4 regions of the Pseudomonas sp. LB3P58 genome follow, and region 1 is predicted to be linked to each of the others. Evidence: predicted binding sites of a transcription regulator. Region 1 holds the regulator's gene; each other region holds the start of a gene.
The links. Region 1 encodes FliA, which starts transcription of late flagellar genes. Its sites were predicted from a motif close to CTAAAGTTTNNNNNNNNNNNGCCGNTAA; they were not measured.

Region 2: the regulator FliA is predicted to act here: its motif matches at 5,465-5,492, upstream of ACYZTZ_RS27205 (methyl-accepting chemotaxis protein).
Region 3: the regulator FliA is predicted to act here: its motif matches at 4,962-4,989, upstream of motA (flagellar motor stator protein MotA).
Region 4: the regulator FliA is predicted to act here: its motif matches at 3,385-3,412, upstream of flgM (flagellar biosynthesis anti-sigma factor FlgM).

Annotation. Positions count from the first base shown of each region.
Region 1 covers NZ_JBUBVE010000001.1:1,107,595-1,115,137, forward strand. The annotation lists gene flhA (flagellar biosynthesis protein FlhA) at 1-299, shown strand, start outside; gene flhF (flagellar biosynthesis protein FlhF) at 311-1,639, shown strand; gene fleN (flagellar synthesis regulator FleN) at 1,756-2,586, shown strand; gene fliA (RNA polymerase sigma factor FliA) at 2,583-3,323, shown strand; gene ACYZTZ_RS05165 (chemotaxis response regulator CheY) at 3,491-3,862, shown strand; gene ACYZTZ_RS05170 (protein phosphatase CheZ) at 3,893-4,681, shown strand; gene ACYZTZ_RS05175 (chemotaxis protein CheA) at 4,719-6,962, shown strand; gene ACYZTZ_RS05180 (protein-glutamate methylesterase/protein-glutamine glutaminase) at 7,012-7,543, shown strand, end outside.
Region 2 covers NZ_JBUBVE010000001.1:5,823,527-5,831,069, reverse strand. The annotation lists gene rep (DNA helicase Rep) at 1-877, opposite strand, end outside; gene ACYZTZ_RS27220 (putative bifunctional diguanylate cyclase/phosphodiesterase) at 1,140-2,813, shown strand; gene ACYZTZ_RS27215 (NorM family multidrug efflux MATE transporter) at 2,937-4,334, opposite strand; gene ACYZTZ_RS27210 (LysR substrate-binding domain-containing protein) at 4,494-5,414, shown strand; gene ACYZTZ_RS27205 (methyl-accepting chemotaxis protein) at 5,595-7,543, shown strand, end outside.
Region 3 covers NZ_JBUBVE010000001.1:6,592,404-6,599,946, reverse strand. The annotation lists gene rsgA (small ribosomal subunit biogenesis GTPase RsgA) at 1-215, shown strand, start outside; gene ACYZTZ_RS30675 (TIR domain-containing protein) at 428-835, shown strand; gene ACYZTZ_RS30670 (caspase family protein) at 839-1,798, shown strand; gene ACYZTZ_RS30665 (toll/interleukin-1 receptor domain-containing protein) at 1,798-2,283, shown strand; gene ACYZTZ_RS30660 (hypothetical protein) at 2,325-2,594, opposite strand; gene motB (flagellar motor protein MotB) at 3,004-4,038, opposite strand; gene motA (flagellar motor stator protein MotA) at 4,042-4,893, opposite strand; gene ACYZTZ_RS30645 (HDOD domain-containing protein) at 5,060-6,598, shown strand; gene ACYZTZ_RS30640 (rhodanese-like domain-containing protein) at 6,641-7,456, shown strand; gene asd (archaetidylserine decarboxylase) at 7,475-7,543, shown strand, end outside.
Region 4 covers NZ_JBUBVE010000001.1:4,484,615-4,492,157, forward strand. The annotation lists gene flgB (flagellar basal body rod protein FlgB) at 1-266, opposite strand, end outside; gene cheR (protein-glutamate O-methyltransferase CheR) at 632-1,459, opposite strand; gene ACYZTZ_RS20830 (chemotaxis protein CheV) at 1,506-2,438, opposite strand; gene flgA (flagellar basal body P-ring formation chaperone FlgA) at 2,521-3,282, shown strand; gene flgM (flagellar biosynthesis anti-sigma factor FlgM) at 3,449-3,775, shown strand; gene ACYZTZ_RS20845 (flagella synthesis protein FlgN) at 3,824-4,291, shown strand; gene ACYZTZ_RS20850 (flagellar brake protein) at 4,384-5,130, shown strand; gene ACYZTZ_RS20855 (MFS transporter) at 5,203-6,573, opposite strand; gene ACYZTZ_RS20860 (glutamine synthetase family protein) at 6,645-7,543, opposite strand, start outside.

The sequences.
Region 1 (7,543 bases):
TGGAGCCAAGGTTGGAACAAATATTGCTCAATAGTCTTCAGAAGGCAGGACAAGGCTCGGAAGAGGGCGTTCTGCTGGAGCCAAGCATGGCTGAGAAGCTGCAACGCTCGTTGATCGATGCGGCGCAGCGTCAGGAAATGCAAGGTCAGCCGGTGATTCTGCTGGTAGCCGGTCCGGTTCGCGCGATGCTGTCGCGATTCGGCCGATTGGCAGTCCCGGGTTTGCATGTGTTGGCTTACCAGGAAATTCCTGACAACAAGCAAGTGACCATCGTTGCGACAGTAGGGCCCAACGGCTGAGGTAGTGGTTTATGCAAGTTAAGCGTTTTTTCGCCGCCGATATGCGTCAGGCCATGAAACTGGTTCGTGATGAGCTGGGCGCTGATGCCGCCATCATTGGCAACCGCCGGATCGCCGGTGGTGTCGAGCTGACGGCTGCCCTGGATTACAAGTTGTCGGCGCTGGCTCCGCGCGTTCCGAACATGGAGCTCGAAGATGAACTGCGCAAGACCCAATCGCGGATCGTCACCGCCCAGGCTGAACTGAGCCTGCGCAGCGATGGCGAGAGCGATAAGTCCACCAATCGCCAATTGTTCGCCGGCTTGCCGCTGACCGCCGCCGAGCCACTGATCGAGCCGACCTACACCGAACCCCGCCGTCCTGCACCGGCTGCGGCACCTGCCTCCGGTGGCGTCGACCCACGGGCGTTCGACTCGATGCGTTTCGAACTCAACAGCCTGCGCGAACTGATGGAAGTGCAACTCGGCTCCCTGGCCTGGAATCAGCTGCAAGGCAGCCGTCCGGCCCAGGCCAATCTTTGGCGTCGCCTGCAACGCATCGGCCTGTCCGGCCCGTTGTCGCGCGATTTGCTGGCGCTGATTACCGATATTGAAGAACCTCGTCAGGCCTGGCGCATGTTGCTGGCACACCTGGCGCGGATGATCGCCACACCGGAAGTCGAGCCTCTGGAAGAGGGCGGCGTGATTGCCATGGTCGGCCCTGCCGGCATGGGCAAGACCACCACCCTGGCCAAGCTAGCGGCCCGTTACGTGCTCAAGTACGGCGCGCAGAATATCGCGCTGGTCAGCATGGACAGCTATCGAATTGGTGCTCAGGAACAACTCAAGACGTTGGGCCGGATCCTCAATGTGTCGGTGACGCATGTCGATCCGGGCCAATCGCTGGTGCAGGCGCTGGAGCCTTTGCTGCGCAAACGCGTGGTGCTGATCGATACCGCGGGCCTTCAGGCCAGCGATCCGGCACTGCGCATGCAGCTCGAAAGCCTGGCCGGTCGTGGCATCAAATCAAAAAATTACCTGGTCCTGGCAACCACCAGCCAGAAACAGGTTCTAACGGCCGCTTATCACAGTTACAAGCGTTGTGGGCTCGCTGGCTGCATCCTGACTAAACTGGATGAAACGGCAAGTCTGGGCGAGGTGTTGAGCCTGGCCATCAGTCATGAATTGCCGGTGGCCTACCTGACCGATGGCCCGCGGATTCCGGATGATTTGCATCTACCGCGTCGTCATCAGTTGGTCAGTCGCGCCGTCAGCGTGCAAATGCAAGAAGAACCCAGCGAAGAAGCCATGGCTGACATGTTCGCTGATATTTACCACAGCCCGACCAAGCAGGTTGGCTGAGGTATTAATGAACAGTTTTTGTACCTACATCGATGGTCTGCCATGCATTGTTCAGTTAGTGAACGCGCAGCCAGTAATGTGGCCTCCGTCTAAGTAAGACAAGGTAAAGAAAATTCATGGGCAGCATGCATCCCGTACAGGTGATCGCGGTGACCGGCGGCAAAGGTGGCGTCGGGAAGACTAACGTGTCAGTGAACTTGTCCCTGGCTCTAGCTGAGCTCGGCCGGCGCGTCATGCTGCTGGACGCTGATCTGGGGCTGGCGAACGTCGACGTCCTTCTGGGACTGACACCCAAACGTACTTTGGCCGACGTGATCGAAGGCCGCTGCGAGCTGCGCGACGTACTGTTGCAGGGCCCTGGCGGCATTCGCATCGTCCCGGCCGCGTCCGGCACACAGAGCATGGTTCATTTGAGCCCGGCGCAACACGCCGGCCTGATCCAGGCGTTCAGCGATATCGGCGACAACCTCGACGTGCTGGTGATCGACACCGCTGCGGGTATTGGTGAGTCGGTCGTCAGTTTCGTTCGCGCAGCGCAAGAAGTCTTGCTGGTGGTCTGCGACGAACCGACCTCGATCACAGATGCCTACGCACTGATCAAACTGCTGAACCGCGATTACGGCATGAACCGCTTCCGCGTCCTGGCCAACATGGCCCAGAGCCCGCAGGAAGGTCGCAACCTGTTCGCCAAGTTGACCAAGGTCACGGATCGCTTCCTTGACGTCGCCTTACAATACGTCGGCGCGGTGCCTTACGACGAAAGTGTGCGCAAGGCAGTGCAAAAGCAGCGCGCCGTCTACGAAGCCTTCCCTCGGTCCAAGTGCTCACTGGCGTTCAAGGCCATTGCACAGAAGGTCGATACCTGGCCGCTGCCTGCCAACCCGCGTGGGCACCTGGAGTTTTTCGTCGAGCGCCTCGTGCAACAAACCGCAGGACCTGTGCTATGACAGCCAGTGGCTACAACCTCTACAAGAAGTCGGCACGTGACGCGCAGTACGAGCTGATCGAGCGTTACGCGCCACTGGTTAAACGCATTGCCTACCACTTGCTGGCGCGTCTGCCAGCCAGTGTCCAGGTCGAAGACCTGATCCAGGCCGGGATGATCGGCCTGCTTGAAGTGTCGACCAAATACGACGCCAGCAAAGGCGCGAGTTTCGAGACGTACGCGGGCATACGAATCCGTGGCGCGATGCTCGATGAAGTACGCAAGGGGGACTGGGCGCCACGTTCGGTCCACCGCAATACCCGGATGGTCAGCGACGCAATTCGCTCTATTGAAGCTAAAACCGGCCGTGACGCTAAAGATCACGAGGTTGCGGCCGAACTCCAATTGAGTCTCGACGATTATTACGGGATTTTGAACGACACCCTGGGCAGCCGGCTATTCAGTTTCGACGATCTGTTGCAGGACGGCGAACACGAAGGGCTGCACGAGGATGGCGCCAGTGCTCATCTCGAGCCGTCACGCGATCTGGAAGATGAACGCTTCCAGGCGGCGCTGGCGGACGCGATTGCCAATTTGCCGGAGCGTGAGCGACTGGTGTTGGCGCTGTACTACGACGAAGAGTTGAATCTCAAGGAAATCGGTGAGGTCCTGGGGGTCAGCGAATCTCGGGTCAGCCAGTTACACAGCCAGTGCGCGGCCCGTTTGCGGGGGCGTTTGGGGGAGTGGCGAGCGCGCTGAAGGCAGTGTGGGGACACTGCGAACGCGGCGGGTGGGGTGTTGAACCGTACCGGTCCCGATCTGTTGTGCTCCAGACAGTCATTGAGTGCTTTGCCGGATTGATTGAAATGGCGCGTCCAGGTGCTGGGCGCGTTTAAGACTGCTTGGAGGTCGAATTGGACAAGAACATGAAAATCCTCATCGTTGATGACTTCTCAACGATGCGGCGGATCATTAAAAACCTGTTGCGTGACCTTGGGTTCACCAACACGGTCGAGGCCGACGATGGCACTACTGCCATTCCGGTTCTCAACAGCGGCAGCATCGACTTTCTGGTAACAGACTGGAACATGCCTGGCATGACCGGTATCGACCTGCTGCGCCACGTGCGTGCCGATGAAAAGCTCAAGCACCTGCCGGTGCTGATGGTGACCGCTGAAGCCAAGCGCGAGCAGATCATCGAGGCAGCCCAGGCCGGTGTTAACGGCTATGTGGTCAAGCCCTTCACGGCCCAGGCGTTAAAAGAAAAAATCGAGAAGATTTTCGAACGCATCGGTTGATGTGCGAAGCCACTGCGCCACGGGGGAGCTATGGAGCATAACGAGTCTTCACAGGGCGATTTCGAATCGACTCTGAAAAAACACGCGGTCGAACTGGTCGAAAGCCTTGAAAAAGGCAGGTTCGGCGACGCTGTGCAACTGATCCATGAGCTCAATCAGACCCGTGACCGTGGCCTGTATCAGGAAGTGGGCAAGCTCACTCGCGAGCTGCATAGCGCGATCGTCAATTTCCAGATTGACCCGCACATGCCGCAAGCCGAGGAAGTCTCGCAGATCACGGATGCCACCGAGCGTCTGGGTTATGTGGTCAAGCTGACCGAGGCGGCTGCCAACCGCACCATGGACCTGGTGGAAAACGCCACGCCGCTGGTCAACGGCCTGAGCAACGAAGCCCAGGCCTTGAGCACCGACTGGGGACGGTTCATGCGTCGCGAAGTCGGGGCTGAAGAGTTCCGCGAGCTGGCCCGGCGAGTCGACGGTTTCCTGACACGCAGCAGCGAAGACAATCGCGTTGTGTCGAGCAACCTCAACGACATTCTGCTCGCTCAGGATTACCAGGACCTCACCGGTCAGGTGATCAAGCGCGTGACCCAATTGGTCACCGAAGTTGAAAGCAACCTGCTCAAGCTCGTGCTTATGGCCAGTCAGGTGGACCGCTTTGCGGGCATCGAACATGACCGTGAAGCGATGCTGGCAGAAAAAGATCCGCAAAAACATCTCTCTCAGGGTGAAGGTCCGCAGATTCATGCCGATAAAAGAGAAGACGTTGTGTCCGGTCAGGACGATGTGGACGATTTGCTATCCAGTCTTGGATTTTAGGTTTTTAGGTTTTTAGACCTTTAGGAGCACCCCCTTAATGAGCTTCGGCGCCGATGAAGAGATCCTTCAGGATTTCCTGGTTGAGGCCGGCGAGATTCTAGAGCAACTGTCCGAACAGCTGGTCGAGCTTGAAAGCCGACCAGACGATGCGGACTTGCTCAATGCAATTTTTCGCGGTTTTCACACTGTAAAAGGAGGCGCCGGCTTCCTCCAGCTCAACGAGCTGGTGGAGTGCTGTCACATCGCCGAGAACGTGTTCGACATCCTGCGCAAGGGTGAACGTCGCGTCGACTCGGAACTGATGGACGTGGTTCTCGAAGCGCTGGATGCGGTGAACGGCATGTTTACCGAAGTCCGCGAACGCAGCCCGATCACGGCTGCCACGCCAGAATTGCTTGCGGCACTGGCCCGTCTGGCCGAGCCGCAAACCGCCGATGAAACGGCACCGGTCGCCGAGGTGGTGGAAGAACCTGCCGCCGAGAGCGAATCGGGTGACATCACCGATAACGAATTCGAACAACTGCTGGACTCGCTGAACGCCGTCAAGGCTCAGGCAGAAGCCCCGGCAGCTGTGCCAGCGCCGAGCAGCAATGCGGCGGCCAGCGACGAAATCACCGATGCCGAGTTCGAGTCGTTGCTCGATCAACTGCACGGTAAAGGCCAGTTCGCCGTCGATGCGGTAGCCCCGGCACCAGCCGCACCGGCTGCCCCGAAAGCGGCAGGCGACAGCTCCGATATCACTGACGACGAGTTCGAAGCACTGCTCGATCAGCTGCACGGCAAGGGCAACTTTGCCGTTGATGCGCTGGAATCGGCCATTGCTGCGGTCCCGGCCCCGGCTGCACCCACCGCTAAAGCGGCTGGCGGCGATCTGATCTCCGATCACGAGTTCGAATCGCTGCTCGACGAATTGCACGGCAAAGGCAAGTTCACCGAGGTTGGCACTGGTGCAGTGGTTTCTGCTCCTGTCGCCAAGGCGCCAGCACCGGCTGCGAAACCCGTTGCCAAAGCGCCCGAGCCTAAAGCCGAAGCGCCGAAGCCTGCCGCTGCTGCTGCACCGGCTCCGGCCCGTGCCCCGGCTGCGCCGCCACCGGAAAAACCGGCCAGCGAAGCCGAAACCACCGTGCGGGTCGATACCGCGCGTCTCGACGAAATCATGAACATGGTCGGCGAGTTGGTACTGGTGCGTAACCGCTTGGTCCGTCTGGGCCTCAACAGCGGCGACGAAGCCATGTCCAAAGCCGTGTCGAACCTCGACGTGGTCACGGCCGACCTGCAAACCGCGGTCATGAAGACCCGGATGCAACCGATCAAGAAGGTCTTCGGGCGCTTCCCGCGTCTGGTTCGCGACCTGGCTCGCCAGCTCAAGAAAGAGATCAACCTGGAACTGGTCGGCGAAGAAACCGACCTCGACAAGAACCTCGTCGAGGCCCTGGCCGACCCGCTGGTCCACTTGGTGCGCAACTCGGTCGACCACGGTATTGAAGAGCCGGCCGAGCGTGAAGCGATGGGCAAGCCTCGCAGCGGCAAGGTGATCCTGTCCGCTGAACAGGAAGGCGACCACATCCTGCTGTCCATCTCCGATGACGGCAAGGGCATGGACGCCGATGTTCTGCGCGGCATTGCCGTGAAGAAAGGCTTGATGGACAAGGATGCAGCGGATCGCCTCAGCGAATCCGATTGCTTCAACCTGATCTTCGCGCCGGGTTTCTCGACCAAGACCGAAATTTCCGATGTCTCCGGACGCGGCGTGGGCATGGACGTGGTGAAAACCAAAATCGCCCAGCTCAACGGCACCATCAATATCTATTCGACCAAGGGCAAGGGCTCGAAGATCGTCATCAAGGTCCCGTTGACCCTGGCGATCATGCCGACGCTGATGGTCATGCTGGGCAACCAGGCGTTTGCGTTCCCGCTGGTGAACGTCAACGAAATCTTCCACCTCGACCTGTCGACCACCAACGTCGTGGACGGCCAGGAAGTGGTGATCGTGCGGGACAAGGCGCTGCCATTGTTCTACCTCAAACGCTGGCTGGTCAGCTCCGCCGCTCATGAAGAGCAGCGCGAAGGCCACGTGGTGATCCTTTCGGTGGGCACTCAGCGGATCGGCTTCGTCGTCGATCAACTGGTGGGCCAGGAAGAAGTGGTCATCAAGCCATTGGGCAAAATGCTCCAGGGAACCCCGGGCATGTCCGGCGCCACCATCACCGGTGACGGCCGCATTGCGCTGATTCTCGATGTTCCGAGCATGCTCAAGCGTTACGCCGCACGGCGTATTTGATTCTGGTGGAGCGGGGCGACTGAGCCTCGCTCCGTCTAACGGAGTGTTTATGGCAGTTAAAGTCCTGGTGGTGGACGATTCGGGGTTTTTCCGCCGCCGCGTCTCGGAAATTCTTTCAGCGGATCCGAATATCCAGGTCGTCGGCACGGCGACCAACGGAAAAGAGGCGATTGATCAGGCGCTGGCCCTCAAGCCAGACGTGATCACCATGGACTACGAGATGCCGATGATGGATGGCATCACGGCGGTGCGGCACATCATGCAGCGCTGCCCGACCCCGGTGTTGATGTTCTCCTCGCTGACCCACGAAGGCGCTCGGGTAACCCTCGACGCGCTGGACGCTGGCGCGGTGGATTTCCTGCCGAAGAATTTCGAAGACATCTCCCGCAACCCGGAGAAGGTCAAGCAACTGCTGTGCGAGAAGATTCTCAGCATTTCGCGCAGTAACCGTCGCGCCAACACCTACAGCGCTCCGGCACCTGTCGCCGCACCCGCCCCGACGCCCGCACCTTCGAGCGTCAGCAGCTACGGCAGCAGCGCGCCTGCGCGTCCGGCACCGGCTCCGATTCCGGCGCGTACGC
Region 2 (7,543 bases), 4.7 Mb from region 1:
TCGAGATCAGCACGTTGGCGCACCGCAGGATGCGGCTGGTGGAGCGGTAGTTTTGCTCCAGCATCACCACTTTCAGGGACGGGTAATCGTCCTTGAGCAGCATCAGGTTTTCCGGCCGGGCGCCGCGCCAGGCGTAGATCGACTGATCGTCATCGCCCACCACGGTGAACTGGTTGCGTATGCCGATCAGCAGCTTCACCAGCAAATACTGGCTGGCGTTGGTGTCCTGGTATTCGTCCACCAGCAGGTAGCGGACTTTGTTCTGCCATTTTTCGAGGATGTCGGCGTGTTCCTGGAACAGCTTCACCGGCAGCAGGATCAGGTCGTCGAAGTCCACCGCGTTGAACGCCTTGAGCGTGCGCTGATAGTGGGTGTAGACGATGGCGGCGGTCTGTTCCTTGGGGTTGCGCGCGTTTTCCAGGGCTTCGGGCGGCAGGATCAGGTCGTTTTTCCACGAGCCGATCATGTTCTTGATCTCGTCGACGCCGTCGTCGCCCGAGTATTCCTTCTGCATGATGTCGGTCATCAAGGCTTTGACATCGGTTTCGTCGAAGATCGAGAAACCTGGCTTGTAGCCCAGCCGCACGTGTTCCTTGCGGATAATGTTCAGGCCCAGATTGTGGAAGGTGCAGACGGTCAGGCCGCGGCCTTCGCCGCCCTTGAGCAGGGTGCCGACCCGTTCCTTCATCTCGCGCGCGGCCTTGTTGGTAAAGGTCATCGCGACGATGTACTGGGCGCGAATGCCGCAATTCTGGATCAAGTGGGCGATCTTGCGCGTGATCACGCTGGTCTTGCCGGAGCCTGCACCGGCGAGCACCAATAGAGGGCCGCCGACGTAGTTCACGGCTTCTTGCTGCCGGGGATTGAGTCGGGACATACGAAATCAGGGAGTCGTTTGCGAAATGGGCCGGCATTTTAACAGGCTCAGCGAATTGTGCTGCTCTCTCCGACTTGTGACGCAGCACGCTATCTATATTTGCCGGTTTTGATACTTTCACGCAGGATGCGCGGTGAGTTTGCGTCTAATGTTCGTAATTCCGGATACAAAGCCGCGTTTGTTAACCGGTGTCATTTGGTCATTGGTTATCGGCGCTGCATAATGCCGCCGCCTACATCTTTGCAGAGTCTAGGGAGCTAGCTTGTCTACGCCTGTCGAACCCTTGCGTTTGCTGCTACTGGCCGAAGAGCCAGCGTGGGCAGCGTTGTTGCGCGAGTGTCTGGCTCCGATGGGGAGCTCGACCGTGCTGATCAGCGCGCCGAGCTGGGAGTCGGTCAGCAGTCTGTTCGATGACAACCGCAACGCGGTGTTGTTGACGATTCCAGCGCTTCAACCTCTACCTGGCCGTTGCAGCCTGCCGACGGTATTGCTGCTCGAACATGAGCCGCTGTCACCGCCCGATGGGGTGAGTGACTGGCTGGTACGCGATCATCTCGATCCCGGCATGTTGCGCCGGTGCCTGCGGCATGTGCGCGAGCGGGGCGTGCTGGAAAACACCCTGCAGCGCCTGGCCGAGCAAGACCCGCTGACCGGTATCGCCAATCGCCAGGGTTTCCAGACCTTGCTGGCGGCACGCCTGGCGGAAAACGACGGCCGCGGCCTGGCCCTCGGTCACCTCGACCTCGATAACTTCCGTCACGCCAACGACGCCCTCGGCCACCAGGCCGGTGACCGGTTGATCCTGCAAGTGGTCGCGCGGCTGAAAAGCCAGCTTGAGGCCGGTGATCAACTGGCTCGACTGGGCAGTGATGAGTTCGCCCTGCTGATCGACACCCGCCGCGCGCCTCAGCGCGCCGAATGGATGGCCGAGCGCATTACCGAAGCGTTGGCCGAGCCTTACTGGGTCGACGGCGAAAGCCTGTTGATCGGTTCCAGCCTGGGCATCGCCCACGCCCGGGCCCAGGCCGGCGCCGACCCGCTGATGTGGCACGCACACATCGCCATGCAGCAGGCCAAAAGTACTCAGGGCTGTACCTTTCACATCTTTAACGAACGCATCAATCGCAATGCCCGCAGCATGGCCGACCTCGAAAGCGAGCTGCGCCGGGCGTTGCGCCGGGATGAACTGGAACTGCATTACCAGCCTCGCCTGAACCTTGAGGACGGGCAGATCGTTGGCCTCGAAGCCTTGGTGCGCTGGCGTCATGGCGAGCGCGGCTTGCTGCCACCGAGCGAATTCGTGCCGCTGGCCGAGCAGAGCGGTTTGATCGTGCCACTCGGTTACTGGGTGATTTCCCGCGCCCTGCGTGACATGCAAGCGTTGCGCGAACGGGGTTTGCCGGCGTTGCACATGGCAATCAACCTGTCGTTCCGGCAGTTTCAGGACAGCCAGTTGCTCTCGACACTGAGTCGGTTGATTGCCGAGCGCGGCGTCGAGGCGCAATGGCTGGAATTCGAACTGACTGAAACCGCGGTGATGCGCCGCAGCGATCTGGTCAAGCAAACCATGGACGCCCTCGGACGCCTTGGGGTGCGCTTCTCGCTGGATGACTTCGGCACCGGGTTCTCGTCCTTCGTACACCTCAACAGCCTGCCGATTGCGTTGTTGAAGGTCGACAAGAGCTTTGTCGGCGGCATGGAAGAACGGGAAGAGAATCGCAAGCTGGTGCACGCGATGATCAATCTGGCACACAACCTCAATCTTGAAGTGGTCGCCGAGGGCGTAGAAACGCCGGAGCAACTGGATCTGTTGCGCGGGTTTGGCTGCGATCAGGTGCAAGGGTATTTGATCAGCAAGCCGTTGCCGCTGGCGGAGTTGGTTGAGTATTTGACCTTTGGCAGCAATCAGCAGCCCGCATTGGAAGTCGTGAGTTAACGCCGAACCAATGTGGGAGCGGCGGTGCGACGATTCGACTTGCTCGCGAAGAGGCCGTGTCAGTCAACATCAATTTCGACTGACACACCGCTTTCGCGAGCAAGCCCGCTCCCACAGGGGTTCTCAGTCAGGCTGGGCGACCGGGAAACTATTCTGCGGCGCAGGCTCCCGCCGAATCATCCGCTTCATCTTCCACTCAAACGCCAACGTCAAACTCACCGCGGCACACGCTAACCCCAGCGCCAATCCCCACCAGACACCCGTCGGCCCCCAATTCAAATGGAAGGCCATCCACCAGGCGGCTGGCGCGCCAATCAGCCAATAACATCCCAACCCCACCAGGAACGTGGTCTTGGCATCCTTGAGCCCGCGAATGCAGCCCATGGCGATGGTTTGCGTGCCGTCGAACAGTTCGAACCACGCGGCGACCGCCAACAGGCTCACGGCCAGGTTGATCACGTCACGAAACGCCGGGTCGTTGTGGTCCAGGAACAAACCGATCAACTGATGCGGCAGCAACCAGAAGACCATGGCGAAGGCAAGCATCGCCGCCGCGCCAAAGGCGATGCCGACCCGTCCGGCCAGCCGTGCATTCAGCAGCTGCCCGGCGCCGTAGTGCTGCCCGATGCGCATGGTGATCGCATAGGAAATCCCCGCCGGAACCATGAACGCCACTGAGACGATTTGTAGGGCAATCTGGTGTGCGCCCATTTGCGTACTGCCCATGGTGCCCATGCACAGCGCGGCGAACGCAAACAGTCCGACTTCCACCGCGTAGGTGCCACCAATCGGCAGGCCCAGGCGCCACAGTTCCTTGAGGTATTGACGGTTAGGTCGCGACAGGCCCTGACGCAAGGGATAAGCGTCGTAGGCCGGATGCCGACGGATGTGCCAGGCCAGCGCCAGCGCCATGCAGTTGGCGACAACAGCGGTAACCAGCCCGATGCCCATCAACCCCAGTTTTGGCAGGCCGAACATGCCGGTAATCAATGCGTAATTGAGCAGGAAGTTAGCCACGGTGCCGCCGAGGCTGATGACCATCACCGGCGTCGCGCGGCCGATGGCACTGGTGAAGCCGCGCAAGGCCATGAAACTCAGGTAGCCGGGCAGGGCGAACGGCAGGATCAGCAGGAACTGCCCGGCTGCGTGGACGTTGGTTTCGGTCTGGCCGAACAGCAGCAACACCGGTTTGAGGTTCCACAGCAGCAGCCCGGCCACCAACGCCATCAACCACGCCAGCCATAACCCGGCCTGGGTCAGCCTGGTGGCGCCGACGATGTCGCCGGCACCCTGACGAATAGCCACGAGGGTGCCGACCGCGGCGATCACGCCAATGCAGAAAATCGACACGAACGAGTATGTCGCTGCGCCCAGACCGCCACCGGCCAGCGCCTCTGGACTCAGGCGCGCCATCATCAAGGTGTCGGTGAGGACCATCAGCATGTGCGCCAACTGCGAGGCAATCAACGGCCCCGCCAGCCGCAGGATGGCCCAGAGTTCGGTACGTGCTGGATGCTGCATGGTCATCACGCTCGATAATTAAAGAGGGACAGGAAAGCGTCGATTCTCGGCGCTCTACGGGGTTTGCACAAAGGGATAAAAAGGATGGGTTGCATGATTCAAACTCATGCTGGAGAGTTTCTGCTAGGGTGGCCGAATCCCGCTATAGGAGCTTTCCGAATGTCCCGTCGTCTTCCTCCCTTGTATGCCCTGCGCGCATTCGAAGCGGCGGCGCGGCACAGTTCGTTTACCCGTGCGGCCGAAGAATTATCGATCACCCAAAGCGCGGTCAGTCGGCACATTCGTACACTCGAAGAGCATTTTGCCTGTCGGCTGTTTCACCGCAGTGGGCGCAATCTGCAATTGACCGAGTCGGCGCGGTTGATCCTGCCCGGCATTCGCGAAGGCTTCACCGCCCTGGAGCGGGCCTGCAATACCTTGCGTGCCGAAGATGACATCCTGCGCATGAAAGCGCCGTCGACCCTGACCATGCGCTGGCTGCTGGCACGGCTCAGCCGCTTTCGGCACCTGCAACCAGGCAATGAGGTGCAATTGACCAGCGCCTGGATGGACGTCGACTCGGTGGACTTCAACCATGAACCATTCGACTGTGCCGTCATCCTCAGCAACGGGCATTTTCCGCCGGACTGGGAGGCGAGTTTCCTGTTCCCGGAAGAACTGATTCCAGTCGGTGCGCCGAATCTTCTGCAGGATCAACCGTGGGATGTCGCACGGCTGGCCAATGCCGAACTGCTGCACCCGACGCCGGATCGTCGCGACTGGCGCAGTTGGCTGGAGCGCATGGGGCTGTCGGATCAGGTGTCGCTCAAGGGCGGGCAGGTGTTCGACACGCTGGAGCTGGGCATGATCGCCGCCGCCCGAGGTTATGGCGTGTCCATGGGCGATCTGCTGATGGTGGCGGAAGATGTGGCTCAGGGACGTCTGAGTCTGCCGTGGCCGACGGCCGTCGCCAGCGGTGAGAAATATTACCTGGTCTGGCCGAAAACCCGCCCCGGCGGTGAACGTTTGCGCAGGCTCAGCGACTTCCTGCAAAGCGAAGCCCGAGCAATGGAATTGCCCGATGTTCAACACTTGGGCTGAATCGATAGAGCCTCCGCAATGGCGGCCTTGAGCCATATCCCGGTTAATTACTCAAGTATTCAGATTTTCCGCCGAAAATGCAGGTGGAACCTTCGTGCAGGTTCGACGTAATTCCCATTAGAAATTTTGCTGAGTGTGCGTCGTGATCAGGATGATCCGGTCGCTCGGCCAGGAGCTGTCATGTCTCAACCTCGTGCCCGGATCGCCTCACAGCTTGGTCTTGCGCTTGCCGTGATACTGGCGATTGTCATCAGCGGCAGTACCGTGTTCGCCCTGCGCTCGCTGGACAGAGCCAACCTCGCCACCCGCGAAGAGCACCTGGCCAGTGAAGCCCGGTTGCTGGCCGATCAGTTGAGTACCTTTCACGGCACGTTGCGTGAAAGCACCCAGCGCCTGAGCGGTCTGTTCGAGAAGCGCTTCAGCGCCGGTTTGAGCGTGCACCCGGATGAACCGGTGGCGGTAGCGGGCGCGCAGACGCCGGGCCTGCACCTGGGCAGCGAAGTGCTGAACAACAATTTCAAGGAAGTGGACGAGTTCAAGCAAATGACCGCCGGCGTTGCGACGGTGTTTGTGCGCAGCGGCGAAGACTTCATTCGGGTCAGCACGTCCCTGAGCAAACAGGACGGCAGCCGGGCCATCGGCACGCTGCTCGATCACGCGAACCCGGCCTATGCCCGCTTGATGGCGGGGCAGGCCTACGTCGGTCGCGCCTTGTTGTTCGAACGCTCCTACATGACTCAGTACACCCCCGTACGTGACAGCGGCGGTAAGGTGATTGCCGTGCTGTTCGTAGGATTTGATTACACCGACGCGCAGAACGCGCAGTTCGCCAACCTCAAGCGCTTCCGTATCGGCCAAACCGGTTCCCTGGCGCTGCTGGATGAACAGAGCAAATGGCTGGTGCCGATCGCGGGCGTACAAGCGCTGGATCAGGCGACTCCGACCATCGTTGGCTTGGCGAAAACGCCGGGCAAGGGCGAGTTCTGGAGCGACAAGTCCGAAGATTTCTACAGCATTGCCGTACCGTTTGAAGGCGGCCCATGGTCGGTCGTGGCGAGCATGCCGAAAACCGAAATCCGTGCCGTGACCTGGAGTGTCGGCATTCAATTGGCGATTGGCAGTCTGCTGGCGATGCTGATCGCTGTGGGGGCGGCGGTTTGGTTGCTACGCAGCAAACTTGCGCCTTTGGGTGATCTGGTGCGTCAGGCCGAAGCTTTGGGCGCCGGTGATTTGAGCGTGCGGCTGAACGTGTCGAGCAACGACGAAATCGGTCAGCTGGCCCGCGCGTTCAACCAGATGAGCCAAGCGCTGTCGACCATGGTCGAGCACATCCGCAAGGCCTCGCAAGAGGTCAACAGCCGTGCCCAGGCCTTGTCCGGTCTGTCCAGTGGCGCCTATGAAGGGATGGAGCAGCAGTCGGGCGAAATCACCAGCATGGCCGGCGCCGTGGAAGAGTTCAGCGCCACCTCCCTGAACATTGCCGACAACATGGGCAGCACTCAGCGTCTGGCCCAGGAAAACGCACAGCAAACCCAGATCGGTCGTACGTCGATGGACGAAGCGTCCTCGTCCCTGGAGCAAATCGCTGGCGCGCTGAACAGCACGGCGACGGTGATCAATACCTTGGGTCAGCGCTCCCAGGAAATCGGCGGCATTGTCGGTGTGATTACCTCGATTGCCGATCAAACCAACCTGCTGGCGCTCAACGCCGCCATCGAAGCCGCTCGTGCCGGTGAGCAGGGTCGTGGTTTTGCCGTGGTAGCCGATGAGGTTCGCAACCTGGCTTCTCGCACCCGCCAGGCGACAGATGAAATTTCCGGAATGATTCAAAGCATCCAGCAGGAAACCGGCAACGCCATCAGCACCATGGAGCAGGGCAACGTGTTGATGCAGGAAGGTTTGTCGCGCAACGCCAACGTCGCCAGTGCCCTGGCACGGATCGATGAGCAGAGTCGTTCGGCGGGTCAGCAATTTGCGGCGATCACCACCGCGACTCAGGAACAAAGTAGTACCGCGACGTTGCTTAGCAGCAACCTGCAAAGCATTGCCCTGGCGAACAGTGAGCAGCGTGAGGTGGTGTCGAACCTTGCGGTGACGGCCAAAGAGCTGGAGAAGCTCGCGGCGGACTT
Region 3 (7,543 bases), 5.5 Mb from region 1:
GCGAATTCGGCCTGGGCCACGTCAGCCGTGCCGACGTCGAAGCCGGTTTCATCGAGTTCAACGACCTGATCGGCACCTGCCGCTTTCGCGACTGCAAGCACGACCGCGAGCCGGGTTGCGCCTTGCTCAAGGCTCTTGAAGAAGGCCGCGTGCAGCAGCAACGGATGAACAGCTACCGCTCGATCATCGCCAGCCTGCCCGAAACCAGCTACTAAACAGACGCGCCCGCTGCCTCGACACTGACGGGGCGGCGCGCCGCTTGTAGCATCCTACAAATATCCTCACCCTTTAAACGTCAGAGACTTCTGTAAGGCTCTTGCGCGCCTGTTTGTAGGGGAATTCTCTTTATCAATGCAGGTCTTGTTGCGACCACTCAAGTGCATACATTCGAGCCCTCTTCGCATTTTGGCGATACCGAGGGATACCCATGCAAACCTATCATTTGTTCATCAGCCATTCGTGGAATTACCCCCACGCCCACGACAACCTCGTGCGGCTGCTCAACGCTAAACCCGGCTTCACCTTCAAAAATTTTTCGGTGCCGCCGGACAACCCGATCATCGGCGCGAAAACCGACAAACAGCTGGAAGAAGCCATCGAAAACAAAATCCGCCCCTGCTCGGCAGTGCTGATCATGGCGGGGATGTATTCGACCTACAGCAAGTGGATCAACAAGGAAATCGAGATCGCCAGGCGAATGGGCAAGGTGATCATTGCGGTGAAGCCGTTTGGTGCGGAGCGGATTTCTACCGTGGTGCGCCGGGCAGCACACGCGGAGTGTGCGTGGAACACCAACAGCATCATCAGTGCCATTCGCACTCACGCGGCGGGCTGAACCATGCGCAAAGGATTGTTCATCGGCATTAATAACTACAGCCATGTTTCGCAATTGAGTGGTTGCAACAACGACGCGATGGCCATGGCTTCGGTGCTGAAAACCGACGCCAATGGCGATCCGAATTTCAAGAACCTGGTCCTGACCTCCGCCGAAGATTATCTGAGCCGTGAAAAGCTCGAAGGGCATATCCAGGAATTGTTTTCAGGCGATTGCAGCGTTGCACTGCTGTACTTCGCCGGTCACGGCAACTTCGACGTCGATACGGACGAAGGCATGCTGATCCCCCAGGACTACAAATCCGCCAAGGATGGAATTCGCATCAGCGACATCCTGAACTGGGCGACCAAAGCCGTAAAAATCAAAAACAAAGTAATTATTCTCGACTGCTGCCAGGCGGGCTCGGCGGGCGAAGTGCGGGCGCTACGCAGCGAAAGCAGCATGGTGTGCGAAGGCATGACCATCCTCACCGCTTGCAAAAAGGAAGAGCCGGCGATGGAAGGCGCCAACCATGGCGTCTTCACTGGGCTGTTGCTGCAAGCACTGCACGGCGGCGCCGCGAACATATTGGGAAAGATTACCCCCGGCAGCCTCTATTCATTTGTCGACAACGCTCTCGACGCATGGGAACAGCGCCCGGTGTTCAAGACCAATGTGTCGCAGTTCATTTCATTGCGAGAAGTCTCGCCGCTGATCCCCAAAGAGATTCTGCGCAAACTGCCCGACTGGTTCAAAGAGGCGGAATCAATATTCGCCCTCGATCCAAGCTACGAACCTACCGAAGCCACGTTCAACCCAGAGCACGGCGAAGTCTTCTCCCAACTGCAAAAGTGCAACCGCCACAGCCTGATCGAACCGGTAGACGCCGAACACATGTACTACGCCGCCATCTACTCCACCGGCTGCCGCCTGACCGCCCTCGGCGCCTATTACCGCGAACTCGCGATCAAAGGACATTTCTGATGCCCGTATTCATCAGCTACCGCCATAGCGATCGGCCCCACGCCATCGCCATTAACACCCGTCTTATTCAAGCCAACATCAAGACCTATTTCGACGTGCTGGATCCGGAATCACAAACCACTGACGACATCACCGGGGTCATCACCCGCAACATCACCGCATGCACGCACTTGCTCGCCGTGATTTCGGAGAACACCGCACAGTCCTGGTGGGTGCCGTTCGAGATCGGCGAAGCGACCATCAGCAATCGCCGCATCTGCTCGTACCAGGTTGGCCCCAGCGCTTTACCGTTGTACCTCGACAAATGGCCGAAACTGAGCGGCGATACGGACATCAATTTTTTCATTGATGCTTATCGTGAGGAGGTGATAACCAAACGCTCGATAGGACTGGAATCGATCAGTGAGTCGGTTCGCGGTATTTACAAAGGAAATGCAGATCTGTTCCACGACCAACTCAAGAACCGCATCCGACGCGGTTTCTGACCAGGTGCAAAAAAGCCGCGATGATCGCGGCTTTTTCATTTTCAGCGTACGGCTTTTTCCAACTTCCAGCCCAGGGCATCCAAGGCGTCACAGCCATCCTGAATCAACATGTGCGCAGCATTGGCGAAATGCTCCAGGTCGTGTCCTTCGGCGTCTTTGACGCACAGGCAGGTGACGCTGTTAAGCAGATTTCGCGCGGCGTTGAGTCGGTGGACGGCGGTTTCAAGAAGATCGGAAGCCCGGGCTTCGGTGTCGATGTACAGCGTCGGGCCGACGCTGAAATTGCCTTGGAGCGGGTGGTATTTGGGCACGGTATGAATTCCTTCTGAAAGATGAAACTCCCACCCTTTTCGCGGCTAATCGAATGGAGTGGCAGCTGTACGTGGGTTAGCCGACCGGTCAGAGGAACCCGGCACACCCGAAGGTGTCCCACGCACAGCCACCATAGACAGATATGTCAGGCAGCAAATAGCGCCGCGATTATACGGGCGCTCGTGCATTCCTCTCAAACGACCGGCTAAGGTCCGTCACCGATTCGTCGGCGACGGACAAACTATAGGCGAGCCTTAAGCGAAGAAAAACCCGGTTTATACGTCTCGGAGACTTCCTACACCTTTCTCGGACATGCCCTCATTCCTTGATTTTTACCGCAATCGGTCGGACTTAAATTCATTCTTGCAGGCACAAAAAAGCCGACATCGCTGTCGGCTTTTTTGTGGGTCACTGCTTCGGCGGTTCCGCCGGCTTCGGCGCCGGGTTATCGAACAGGTTCAACCGCTCACGAAGCTCATGCGCCGGCAACGGTTCCTTATCCGCCGGCAACGCATTCGGATCGGCTGGCGTGGCGGGCACTTCGCCCGGGCCGCCCTGCCCTTGCGTTGGTGTTTGCTCCGGCGCAGGTTCCGCACCTTGCGAACCTTCGATGGCACGTTGGGCTTTCTTGGTCAGCACCACGATGTCGATACGGCGATTGATCGGATTGAACGGGTGCTCGCGATCGAACAACGCCGACGAGGCATAACCGACGACCCGCGCCACCTGAGTATCCGGATAACTACCCGCGACCAGCGCACGACGTGCAGCGTTGGCACGGTTGGCCGAGAGCTCCCAGTTACCAAAGTCACCGGTGCCCGTGTACGGCTTGGCATCGGTGTGGCCGCTGATGCTGATCTTGTTCGGCACCGCTTTAATGGTGTCGGCCATGGCCAGCAGGATGTCTTCGAAGTACGGCTTCAGACGAGCACTGCCGGAGTCGAACATCGGCCGGTTTTCGGCGTCCACGATCTGGATGCGCAAACCGTCCGGCGTGATTTCGAAACTGATCTGGTCTTTGAATTTCTTCAGCTGCGGGTTCTCTTCAACCTTGGTCTGCAGCTCTTGCAGCAACAGCTCGAGACGTTCCTTCTCGACCTGCTCGGCCATGCCTTCAACCTGCTCGGCGTCGATGGTCACCTTGTCTGGCTGCGGCTGGGATTTCACCTCGGGGTTGAGGGTGTTCTCCGGCGCCAGGGTCGGCGTGCCGCCCAGGTCGATGATGTACGGCGTGCCGCTTTCGGAAAAGCCGACCGGGTCCTTGAAGTAACCGGCGATGGCGATCTTCTGTTCAGGCGTTGCGGTGGACAGCAGCCACAGCACCAGGAAGAACGCCATCATCGCCGTCGCGAAGTCCGCGAAGGCGATTTTCCAGGCGCCCCCGTGATGCCCGCCGGCGATGCGCTTGACGCGCTTGATGATTATCGGCTGGTTATTTTCCATGACTTAGCGACCGCGAACCGCTTGTTCCAGCTCAGCGAAGCTAGGACGGTGCGCCGGGTACAGAACCTTACGACCGAACTCTACCGCCAGCGATGGCGGCATGCCGGAAGCGGAAGCCACCAGCGAGGCCTTGATGGCTTCGTAGACGTTCAGTTCTTCCTTGGCATCGTGGGCCAGGGAATGGGCCAGCGGACCGAAGAAACCGTACGCCGCGAGAATACCGAAAAAGGTACCGACGAGTGCCGCACCGACGTGCAGGCCGATGGATTTCTGATCGCCTTCACCCAGGGAAGCCATGGTCACCACGATACCGAGTACCGCCGCGACGATACCGAAACCAGGCATGGCGTCGGCAATACCGTTCACCGCGTGGGATGGATGCTCGAGGTCTTCCTTGAGGCTGTAAAGCTCCATGTCGAACAGGCCTTCAAGCTCATGGGGAGCCATGTTGCCGGAGGACATGATGCGCAGGTAATCGCAGATGAACGCGGTCATGCGTTCGTCTTTGAGCACAGCCGGGTACTTGGCGAAAATCGGGCTCGCAGCGGCATCTTCGATATCGCCTTCGATAGCCATCATGCCTTCGCGGCGGCTCTTGTTGAGGATCTCGTAGATCAGGCCCAGCACTTCCAGATAGAACGTGTGGTTGAAACGCGAACTGAACATGCCCAAGGATTTCTTGAGCACGTGCATGGTCATGTATCCGGGGTTGGCCTGCAGAAATGCACCGAGTGCCGCACCACCAATAATCATCACCTCGAAGGGCTGAATCAGGGCGGCAATTTTGCCGTGGGAGAGCACGTATCCGCCGAGCACGCTCGCGAATACGACGATGATGCCGATTAATTTAGCCATAGGTAGGAGAGCACTTACTGAGTCGGGTTCAAGGTCATATTCGGAAGTTAAAAAATCTCTTCTTCTACTTATCGGCAAAACTGCGCCAGACTATAGCCAGTTCAGGCGAAAAGCCAATTTGGCCCGCTCCGGGCATAGGTAATGCAGACGATGATCGCGTCCAACCATGGCTAACGAAACGAACGTTCCAACTCCAAAACCAACCACTCTCGAAGGCTGGGTCAAGCTTCTCGATGGCGTGCGCCTGCCGGTTCCGCAAGCCAGTCATGACCGTGTCTGCAAGGCCATCGCCAACAGCCGCAGCTCCCTGCGCGATATCGCCGAACTGATACAGGACAGCCCCGCGCTGGCCTTGTGCGTGATTCGCGAAGCCAATCGCCACACCCATGGCAGCATGACCGAGCCTGCGGAAAACCTTGAGGTGGCGATCAATCGCCTCGGTTTGAAGCGCACCGAAGAACTGCTTGCCCGCCTGCCTGCCGAACCTCAATCCGAAATCCCGGTTGGCCTGCGTCAGCTGCAGCTGATCAGCCAGCACGCGACCCAACAGGCCAACGGTTTTTTCGCCAGTCGCCTGGCGCGGCTGTGGCAGGACATCCACTGGGGCAGCCTGCTGTTTCTCTCGCCGCTCTGGCCGATGGCGTTGACCCATCCGCAGCTGCTCGAAGAATGGGAGCTGCGGGTCATCCATAAAGGCGAGTCGGCGCGCAAAGTTGAAAAGCAATTGTTCGGCGCTCGCCTGCTGGATATCTGCCTGGCGCTCGTGGACATCTGGCGCCTGCCGATCTGGGTGCAGCAGGGTTATCGGCTGCTGCTCAACGAGCAGCGTGAGCTGGTGAAAGTGCTGCGCATCGCGCGCGACAGCGATCATCCATTGCGCCAGCAGAACCGCCTCGATGACGATCCGACCCTGCGCCGCTGGCTCAATCAGCCGGCCAACACGGTGCTGCTGGCCAACGGACTGGCGCTGTCGGCACAACAGGCCTGGGACAGTCCGCACAGTGAGCGCTGGCAGTACCTGACCAGCCTTTACCTGCAAATGCCGATGGACGACGTGCAGCAGCAGTTGCACCAACAGGCCGCCAACAGCGCCCGCCATCATGCGATGCCAGACCTTTGGCACCCGGCCGTGTCGCTGATCTGGCCGTGGGGCATGAACCGCGTTCACGCAGGCTTGCTGCCGGCCCCGGCACCGACTGCCGAAGACCTGGCGAAATGGCGCAAACAGTGTGCCGAGTTGCTGGTCGAGCCGAGTCGCTTCACCAATGCCATGCACTTGACCACGTCTGCCCGGGACGCTTTGGTTGCGTGCGGCATGCGTCGGGTGATGATCCTGATGGCCGACCGCACCCATGACAATCTGCGAGTGCACCAGACGGCCGGGCTGCCAAAAGAAGTGGCCGGTCTGAACTTCGCCGTCAGCCAGAGCACCGTGCTGCAACGTCTGCTCTCGCAACAAGCCCAAGTGCGCCTGACACCCGCCAACAACGCACAATTCTCAGCCCTGTTACCGGCCAGCCTGCGCTCACAGTTCGGCGGCGAACACTTGCTGCTGCGCTCACTGGTCAATAATGGTCGGGTGATCATGATTGTGGTGGCGGATCAGGGCGGCGGGCCGTTCTCGGAAATCACCGTGCAAGCCTTCGGCAAAACCGGACAGTGCATCGAAAAGGCACTGCACAGCTTTAGTCACCGCGGCCAATGACGCTGCTATACAATCCTCCCCTTTGTGTTCTGGAGACCTCACATGTCTGACTTCTCTGGCTTGCCGCTGGTCATCGAGCCGAGCGACTTGCTCGCCCGTCTCGACTCCCGCGAACTGATTCTGGTGGACCTGACCAGCAGCGCCCGCTATGCCGAAGGGCATATCCCTGGTGCGCGTTTTGTCGATCCGAAACGCACGCAACTCGGTCAGGCACCTGCGCCGGGACTGATGCCGCCGCAAGCGGCACTCGAAGCGTTGTTCGGTGAGCTGGGACACAACAAGGACGCGGTCTACGTGGTCTATGACGACGAAGGCGGCGGTTGGGCCGGGCGCTTTATCTGGCTGCTGGATGTCATCGGCCACAGCAAGTACCACTATGTCGACGGCGGCCTGAAGGCCTGGCTGGCAGAGGGCTTGCCCATGTCGATCCAGATCCCGGCTCCGGTCGGCGGCCCGGTTGCGTTGACCTTGCACGACGAACCCACTGCCACCCGCGAGTACCTGCAAAGCCGTCTCGGTGCCGCCGACCTGGCAATCTGGGACGCGCGTGGGCCGCTGGAGTACTCCGGCGAGAAAGTCCTGGCGGCCAAGGCCGGGCACATTCCCGGCGCGGTCAATTTCGAATGGACCGCGGGCATGGATCAGACGCGCAACCTGCGCATCCGCACCGACATGCCGCAGATCCTGGAAAAGCTCGGGATCAGCAAAGACAAAGAAGTGATTACCCACTGCCAGACTCACCATCGTTCTGGCTTCACCTATCTGGTGGCCAAATCCCTCGGTTATCCGCGGGTCAAAGGCTACGCCGGTTCCTGGGGCGAATGGGGCAACCACCCCGATACCCCCGTAGAGATTTAAGGTTTTTAAGGACAGTTAATGAATAAGCGTTTGTTTATCCTCAGCCAATACCTGCTGCCCCATCACCTGCTGTCGCGACTGGCCGGC
Region 4 (7,543 bases), 3.4 Mb from region 1:
ATCGGCGTGCGATACAGCAGCGACTCGTCGCCATTACCCAGGCCTTCGGCTTCGATATGACGGCTGTTGGTCATGTTCAAGGCGAAAGTGCCGCTCTTGGTCTTCTCGTTCTGCTCGGCGAGCACTTTCGAGAAGTCCAGATCCCGAGCCTTGTAGTTCGGGGTGTCGGCATTGGCGATGTTGTTGGCCAGGACTTCGGCACGCTGAGCGCGGAAGCCCAGGGCTTGTTCGTGGATACCGAGCGCTTTATCGAAGCTGATGCTCATGTCGGAAACCTTCGGGTGACCTGATTTTTCGTAACAGGGACATAGCAAGCGTCGTGCCAATTGAAAAAAGCCCGTAAACAGGGGCTTTGCGGGCAGTGGCAATGTGGCAATGCCAGAAAAGCGGCAACCGATTTCCGCCGCCTGCCGCTTTTCTGCCGCTTATCCCGGCCGGGAGAGCACCACCTGCCCCTGTGGGAGCGAGCTTGCTCGCGATAGCGGTGGATCAGGCAATGAAGATGTCGACTGATCCGACGCCATCGCGAGCAAGCTCGCTCCCACAGGGAATTGGGGTGTTTGGGGGAAATCATCAGGCAAAAAAAACGGGAGCCCCTGAGGACTCCCGCTTTTTTGATGACGCCAACGAATCACTTCGCCTGGTAAATGATCCCCGGGCTGCACTGGACCATCTGGTAATGATCCGGCAAACCGTTCAGCGCCTCGGAAGCACCAAGAAACAGATAACCGCCTGGCTTCAACGTGCTGTGAATGCGCAACAGGATGTCCTTCTTCACCTCGGCGGAGAAGTAGATCAGCACGTTGCGGCAGAACACGATGTCGAACTTGCCCAGGGCTGCGTAGCTGTCCAACAGGTTGAACGAGCGAAACTCCACCCGGCTCTTGATCGGTGCCTTGATTGCCCAGCGCCCCGGCCCCTTCGGGTCGAAGTAACGTTGAAGGCGCTCGGGCGACAGGCCACGGCCGATGGCCAGGCTGTCGTACTCGCCGGTCTTGCAGTTGGTCAGCATGGTACCGGACAGGTCGGTGGCAACGATCTGCACGCCCATCTTCAACTGGCCCATGTTTACGCGCTCGAACTCATCGATCGACATCGACAGCGAATACGGTTCCTGACCCGACGAACAGGCCGCCGACCAGATCCGCAGACGCTGGCCAGGGGCGGCCTTGATCGCTGCCGGCAGCACCCTGTTCTTCAAGACTTCAAACGGATAGGTGTCACGAAACCACAGGGTTTCGTTGGTGGTCATGGCATCCACCACCATCTCGCGCAAACCGCTGCGCGGCTGGGTCTGGATGCGCTGGACCAGCTCACCCAGGGACTTGATGCCTTGCTGTTCCATCAGTTTGTTGAGACGGCTCGAGACCAGGTACTGCTTGTTTTCACCGAGCAAAATGCCACAGGCTTTTTCCAGGAAGACCCGGAACTGTTCGAAATCCAAATTACCCGTAGACAAAGATGCCGCCTCTTAAATCGTATTAACCGTTAGGGGCAAAAGGCCCCTAGCTGATGTCTGCTGCTTTGATCCGGTTGACTACCCGGGATGCCAGGTCATCAGGACGGAATTTGGCAAGAAAGTCATCGGCACCGACCTTCTTGACCATCGCCTGATTGAATACACCCGACAACGAAGTATGCAGGATGATGTGAAGCTTTTGCATGCGAGGGTCGTTGCGGATCTCGGCCGTGAGGGTGTACCCGTCCATCTCCGGCATCTCGATGTCGGAAATCATCATCAGGAACTCTTCTTCCGGCTTCTTGCCCTCGTCGACCAGCTTGCGCAGGTAATCCAGCGCTTGCCGACCGTCGTTCAACGCCACCACTTCGACACCGACCGTCTGCAGGCAACGGGTCACCTGCTTGCGCGCCACCGACGAGTCATCGACCGTCAGCACTCGCAAAGAGAGCGCCTTGTGCTGGGTTTCGACATCCACCACGCCGACGGAAATCGCTTCCGGTGTCGGCGCCACTTCTGCCAGCACTTTCTCGACGTCGATGATTTCGACTAACTGATTGTCGACCCGAGTCACAGCCGTCAGGTAATGATCGCGTCCCGTGCCCTTGGGTGGCGGATGAATCTCCTCCCAGTTCATGTTGACGATGCGTTCCACTGACCGCACCAGGAAACCCTGAGTCTTGGTGTTGTACTCCGTGATGATCACGAAGGGATTGCTTTGATCTTTCAGCGCACCGGAACCGGTCGCCATGGCCAGATCAAGAATCGGAATGGTCGCCCCCCGAATATTCGCCACACCGCACACGACAGGACTGGATTTTGGCATCAGCGTCAGTTTGGGGCATTGCAGCACCTCCCGAACCTTGAACACGTTGATCCCATACAGCTGTTGGCCGTCGAGACGGAACAACAACAGCTCAAGGCGATTCTGCCCTACCAGTTGCGTGCGCTGGTTTACCGCATCCATTACACCAGCCATGCACAGACTCCTACACCAACGCTTAAGTGTGTTGCGACGCGCATTCATCACTAAACGGCACGGCGCTTGCTTTTTAACTCTTATGAACACAGAACCGACATTTTTCCGACGCCTGACATCAAACGCCCGCAGATTGCTTTGCGCGGTGTCGGCTGTCTGCCTGTTCAACGCTGGCTGCCCTGCCCTTGCTGACGCGGTTACCTTGCCTGACATGCTTATCGGCGTCACTCAGGGCTTTCTTGAATTCACCGTAGAAGACTATCTGGCCACCAGTCAAACGGAAGGCCGCTACGAGATCGAGGTCAAGCAACTCGATCCACGGCTGCGCATGCCCATGTGCGACAAGGAATTGACAGCCACGCTTGAGAGTCCGGCAAGGCCGCTGGGGCGGGTTACCGTCAAGGTTGCTTGCGAAGGCACATCCCCCTGGACCGTCTTCGTACCCGCTCAAGTGCGCCTGTTTCGCGACATTGTGACCACCACCCGTGCGCTGCGGCGCGCCGGTATCGTCGAGCCCCAGGATGTGAACCTGCGCGAGCGTGACATCAGTCTGATCAACCAGGGTTACCTGACTTCCGTCGACCAGGCGATCGGGCAGAAACTTACCCGACCAATGGTCGCCGACCAGGTCATGACCCTGGTGCACATGGAACAGGCAGAAGTCATCAGCAAGGGCGACCAGGTGGTGATTACCGCCCGCAGTGGAACGCTCAGCGTGCGCATGCCGGGTGAAGCGCTGTCCAACGGCGGCTTGCGCGAACAGATTCGGGTGAAAAACCTCAACTCCCAGCGGGTCATCAAGGCGCAAGTCACCGCGCCCGGCCAGGTGGAAGTGGCCATGTAGAACTCTCTGTTTGTGAAGATGTGGCGCGCCACTCGACTGTTCCCTAGACTGTGCCCTATGCAGGGCAAGCGCTGACGCGCGCAAGCTCATTGATAATTGGGCCTAAAGTTTTTCCGGGTATGGCCGAAAACATGGCAAGCGTCCAAATACCCAGAGGTTTTTTGTCATGGTCATCGATTTCAGCCGTTTAAACAGTTCCTCGTCACTTACCGGTAGTACACGTACCAGCACCGCGAAGGAGACCGTCGAAGCCGGCAAACCCGCACCGCTGAATACCCCGGCCGAACAGGCCAGTACCGTCAAAAGCGGGGAATCGGTACATCTCAGCAATGAGGCTCAACAGTTGCAGAAGGTCACTGACAAGCTGCGCGATCAGCCTGCCGTCGACAACGCCCGCGTGGCCGAGTTGAAAGCAGCGATTGCCGATGGCAGCTACAAAGTCGACAGCAACCGTGTAGCCAGCAAACTGCTCAACTTCGAAGCCCAGCGCTAGGCCAAGGCCTGCGCCAGGCTTTTGGACGCTTAAAACCCAAGGCCAGCCATGCACGACACTAATTTACTGCAACTGATCACCGACGATTTCGCCCCGGCACAGCACTTGCTGGAGTTACTGCAAACCGAGTCCCTCGCCTTGCACGGTCGCGACATGCCACTGCTCGAAGAAATTCTGGCGCAGAAACAGGCATTGATCATTTTGCTCGATCAGCATGGCCGCAAGCGCAGTGAAATCCTCGCCAGCCTCAACCTGCCGACCAACCGCAACGGCCTGGAGCAACTTGCCAGCCATTCGAGTATTGGCAATCAGCTGTTGGAACAGAGCGATGTATTGACCGATCTTCTGGCTCAGTGCCAGGCGGCCAACGTCAAGAATGGCCAGTCGATCCTGGTGCAACAGGCCTCGACGGCCAATCAGCTGAAAATCCTCAACGGCGGCGAGCCGCCAGCGCTCTATGATGCACGCGGATCAACCTCCATGCTTGCGAAGCCACGCCCGCTCAGTCAGGCTTGAGCCTGCTGAAAAGCGCGCACTATCAAGACGCGAAACTTGCTGGCAATATGCTGGCCAGCCGTAGTCATATTTTGTCTGGAGATTGATGAACCGTGTTCAATGCCTTAAGCGCGGAAGATGCTCCGCAGCCACCCAAGGTGCTCACCACGCCGTTGGAGATCTCCGGCAACCTGCGCCAGCTGCAAGACAGCCATGATCCGCTGATCATCACGTTCCATGAGCGCAGCCAGCGCTTCCAGAGTTATCTGGTGGACATTGACCGTGACAGCAACATGATTGCCCTGGACGAAATGATTCCCCGCGATGGTGAACGCTTCCTGCTCGCCGGCGAACCGTTCAAGGTCGAAGGTTTTCACGACGGCGTGCGCATTGCCTGGGAAAGCAACGGCCCGTTGACCATCGACGAATCCGGTGGTGGTCGCTGCTACCGTGGCGCCCTGCCCGCCGAGGTGGTTTACCACCAGCGTCGTAATGCATTCCGCGCAGCATTGAAGCTGGCACAACTGGTCAACGTCGATCTGGGCGGTGAAAAACTCAAGTCGCCGATCAGCGGCAAGCTATTGGACATCTCTGCCACCGGTTGCAAGTTGCGCTTCGAAGGCGACATCACGGGCAGCCTGCAACTGGGCCAGGTCTATGACCGCTTCATCGCCGCCCTGCCTTTTGGCAACATGACGGCACCGGTCGAGCTGCGTTACCTGCACTTTGAAGAAAGGATCTCCACCACCTTCGCCGGCGTACGCTTTCACAACATGAGCGGGCTGGTGCAACGGCAGGTCGAGCGGTTCGTCTATCAGCTTCAGCGCGAAGCGCGGCGCTTCGACAAAGACGACATGTAATAAGACGCTTCAATAGAAAACGGGCAGCCCCTTGCGGTGACTGCCCGTTTTTTTATGCGTTGTTTTTATGCGTTATGGCCTGGCCTCGGTAAAACTTTGTTCGCGAGGTGCATCAGGGTCTTCGGGTGGCGGATCGGTTTCGGGCTCTGATTCAGGTTCCGGGTCCGGCTCAGGGTTGATCGGGTTCTGCATCTGATCCTGAACCACCTGCTCATCGACCCGCGGGTCAAGGCAAGCCACCAACGGCGAACTCGACATACTGTCCGGCATGGCGACGTGATGCAGCGGTGCATCGTCCACCACATGCAGGTTGGTCACCGCTTTCGGGCGAATCCGCCACACCAGCACCAACGCGAAGAAACTGAAGAAGGCATAGAGCATGTGGCTGCCGAACAGCTTCATCAGCACCCCGGCCACCAGCGGTCCGATACTGGCGCCAACACCGTAGGTCACCAACAGCATCGCTGTCAGGGACACCCGGCGATCACCCTCGACGTGGTCGTTGGAGAACGCCACCGCCAGCGGATACAGGCAGAACATCACCAGCGAACAGCAGAATCCGGTGATAAACAAAATCTCCAGCGGTACCTGCTGCATGATTGCCAACGGCAACGCGGTAAGCGCCAGGACCAGGGCAAAACAGCGAATCAACAGTGCCCGGTCATAACGGTCGGACAGCCAGCCCAACGGCCATTGCACCAGCAACCCCGCAAAAATGCAGCTACCCATGAACAGACCGACCTGCTCCGTGGACAACCCCTGCTGTGAGGCATATAGCGGTGCCAGACCGTAGAACGAACCGATGATCAGCCCCGCCCCCAGCACCGTGCTCAACGACTGCGGCACGCGCTTGATGAAGAACCGCGGCTCCATCGGGGCCGGGTGCAATGGCGCCGGGTGAATCCGCCGGGTCAGGGCCACCGGCACCAGGCACAGCGCGAAGCACAAGGCGACCAGCATCAGCAGTTCAAGGCCCAGGCCCGGGTGCATGACCAGAATCAACTGACCCAGCACCAGTCCCAGGTACGAGGCGATCATGTAGCCGCTGAACACCGTTCCGCGCTGCGAGGCTTCGGCCTGCTCATTGAGCCAGCTTTCGATGACCATGTATTGGCACATCATGCCGAGGCCGACGATGACCCGCAGGAAGATCCAGGCAGGCAACCAGTCCACCAGGCCATGGCCCAGCACCGCCGCGCCGACAATCCCGGCGCAGGCCGAATAGGCGCGAATGTGCCCGACCCGGGCAATCAGCCGGTGGCCGATCTTGCCACCCAGCACCAGGCCGCAATAGTTGGCCGCCATCAACGCACCGACCCACAGGCTGTCGACGTGATCGGCGGCCAGGCGCAAGGCCAGGTAAGTACTCAACAGGCCAGAGCCGATCAACATCATCAGCGAGGCAAAATAAAGCGCTCGAAAGGGTTTCCAGATTTGGCGCATCGGCGTTCCGAGCGGCTCCTTGCAGTGAGTTTCAGGCTACCGACAAACGATAGCCTGATGTCGACGGGGCGTCAGGCCTGGGCCGCTAAAACACGCCGTTCCCAGGGAGTAATTTCATCAAAGAAGCTGGTCAACTCCATGGTCTTCGAGGCGATGTAGCCTTCGATGAACTCCTTGCCGAACAGTTCCTTCGCCAATTGGCTACGTTTCAGACGCTCAAGAGCCGCATGCAAGGTACACGGCAACGAAAGATTGTCCGGTACTTCGAATTCACCCTGGATCGGCTCGCTCGGCTCCAGTTTGTGTTCAATGCCATACAACCCTGCGGCAAGGCTGGCGGCGATCGCCAGGTAAGGATTTGCATCAGCCCCCGGCAAACGGTTCTCGACCCGACGAGCGGCGGGCGAACTGGCCGGAATACGCAATCCGGCCGCGCGATTGTCGTGGGACCAGCAGGCATTATTCGGCGACGCATACGGATGGCACAAGCGCTGATACGAGTTCACGTTCGGTGCGAACAACGCGGTGAAATCCGCCATGCCGGCCTGCTGACCCGCGATGAAATGACGGAAGGTCGCGGTCGGCTCACCAGCCTTGTCGCTGAACACGTTACGCCCGCTGCCGATCTCGATGATGCTCTGGTGAATATGCATCGAACTGCCCGGCGTGTGCGCCAGCGGCTTGGCCATGCAAACCACGGTCAGGCCATGCTTGAGCGCGACTTCTTTAAGCAGATGTTTGAACAGGAGTGTCTGGTCGGCCAGCAGCAGCGGATCGCCGTGCAGCAAGTTGATCTCGAACTGGCTGACGCCCATCTCGTGCATGAAGGTATCGCGCGGCAAGCCCAGGGCCGCCATGCAGGCGTAGACTTCACTGAAGAACGGCCGCAAACCATTATTGGAACTGATACTGAACGCCGATTGACCGTCCTCGCGACGACCGTCCAGGCCCAGCGGCGGCTGGAACGGTT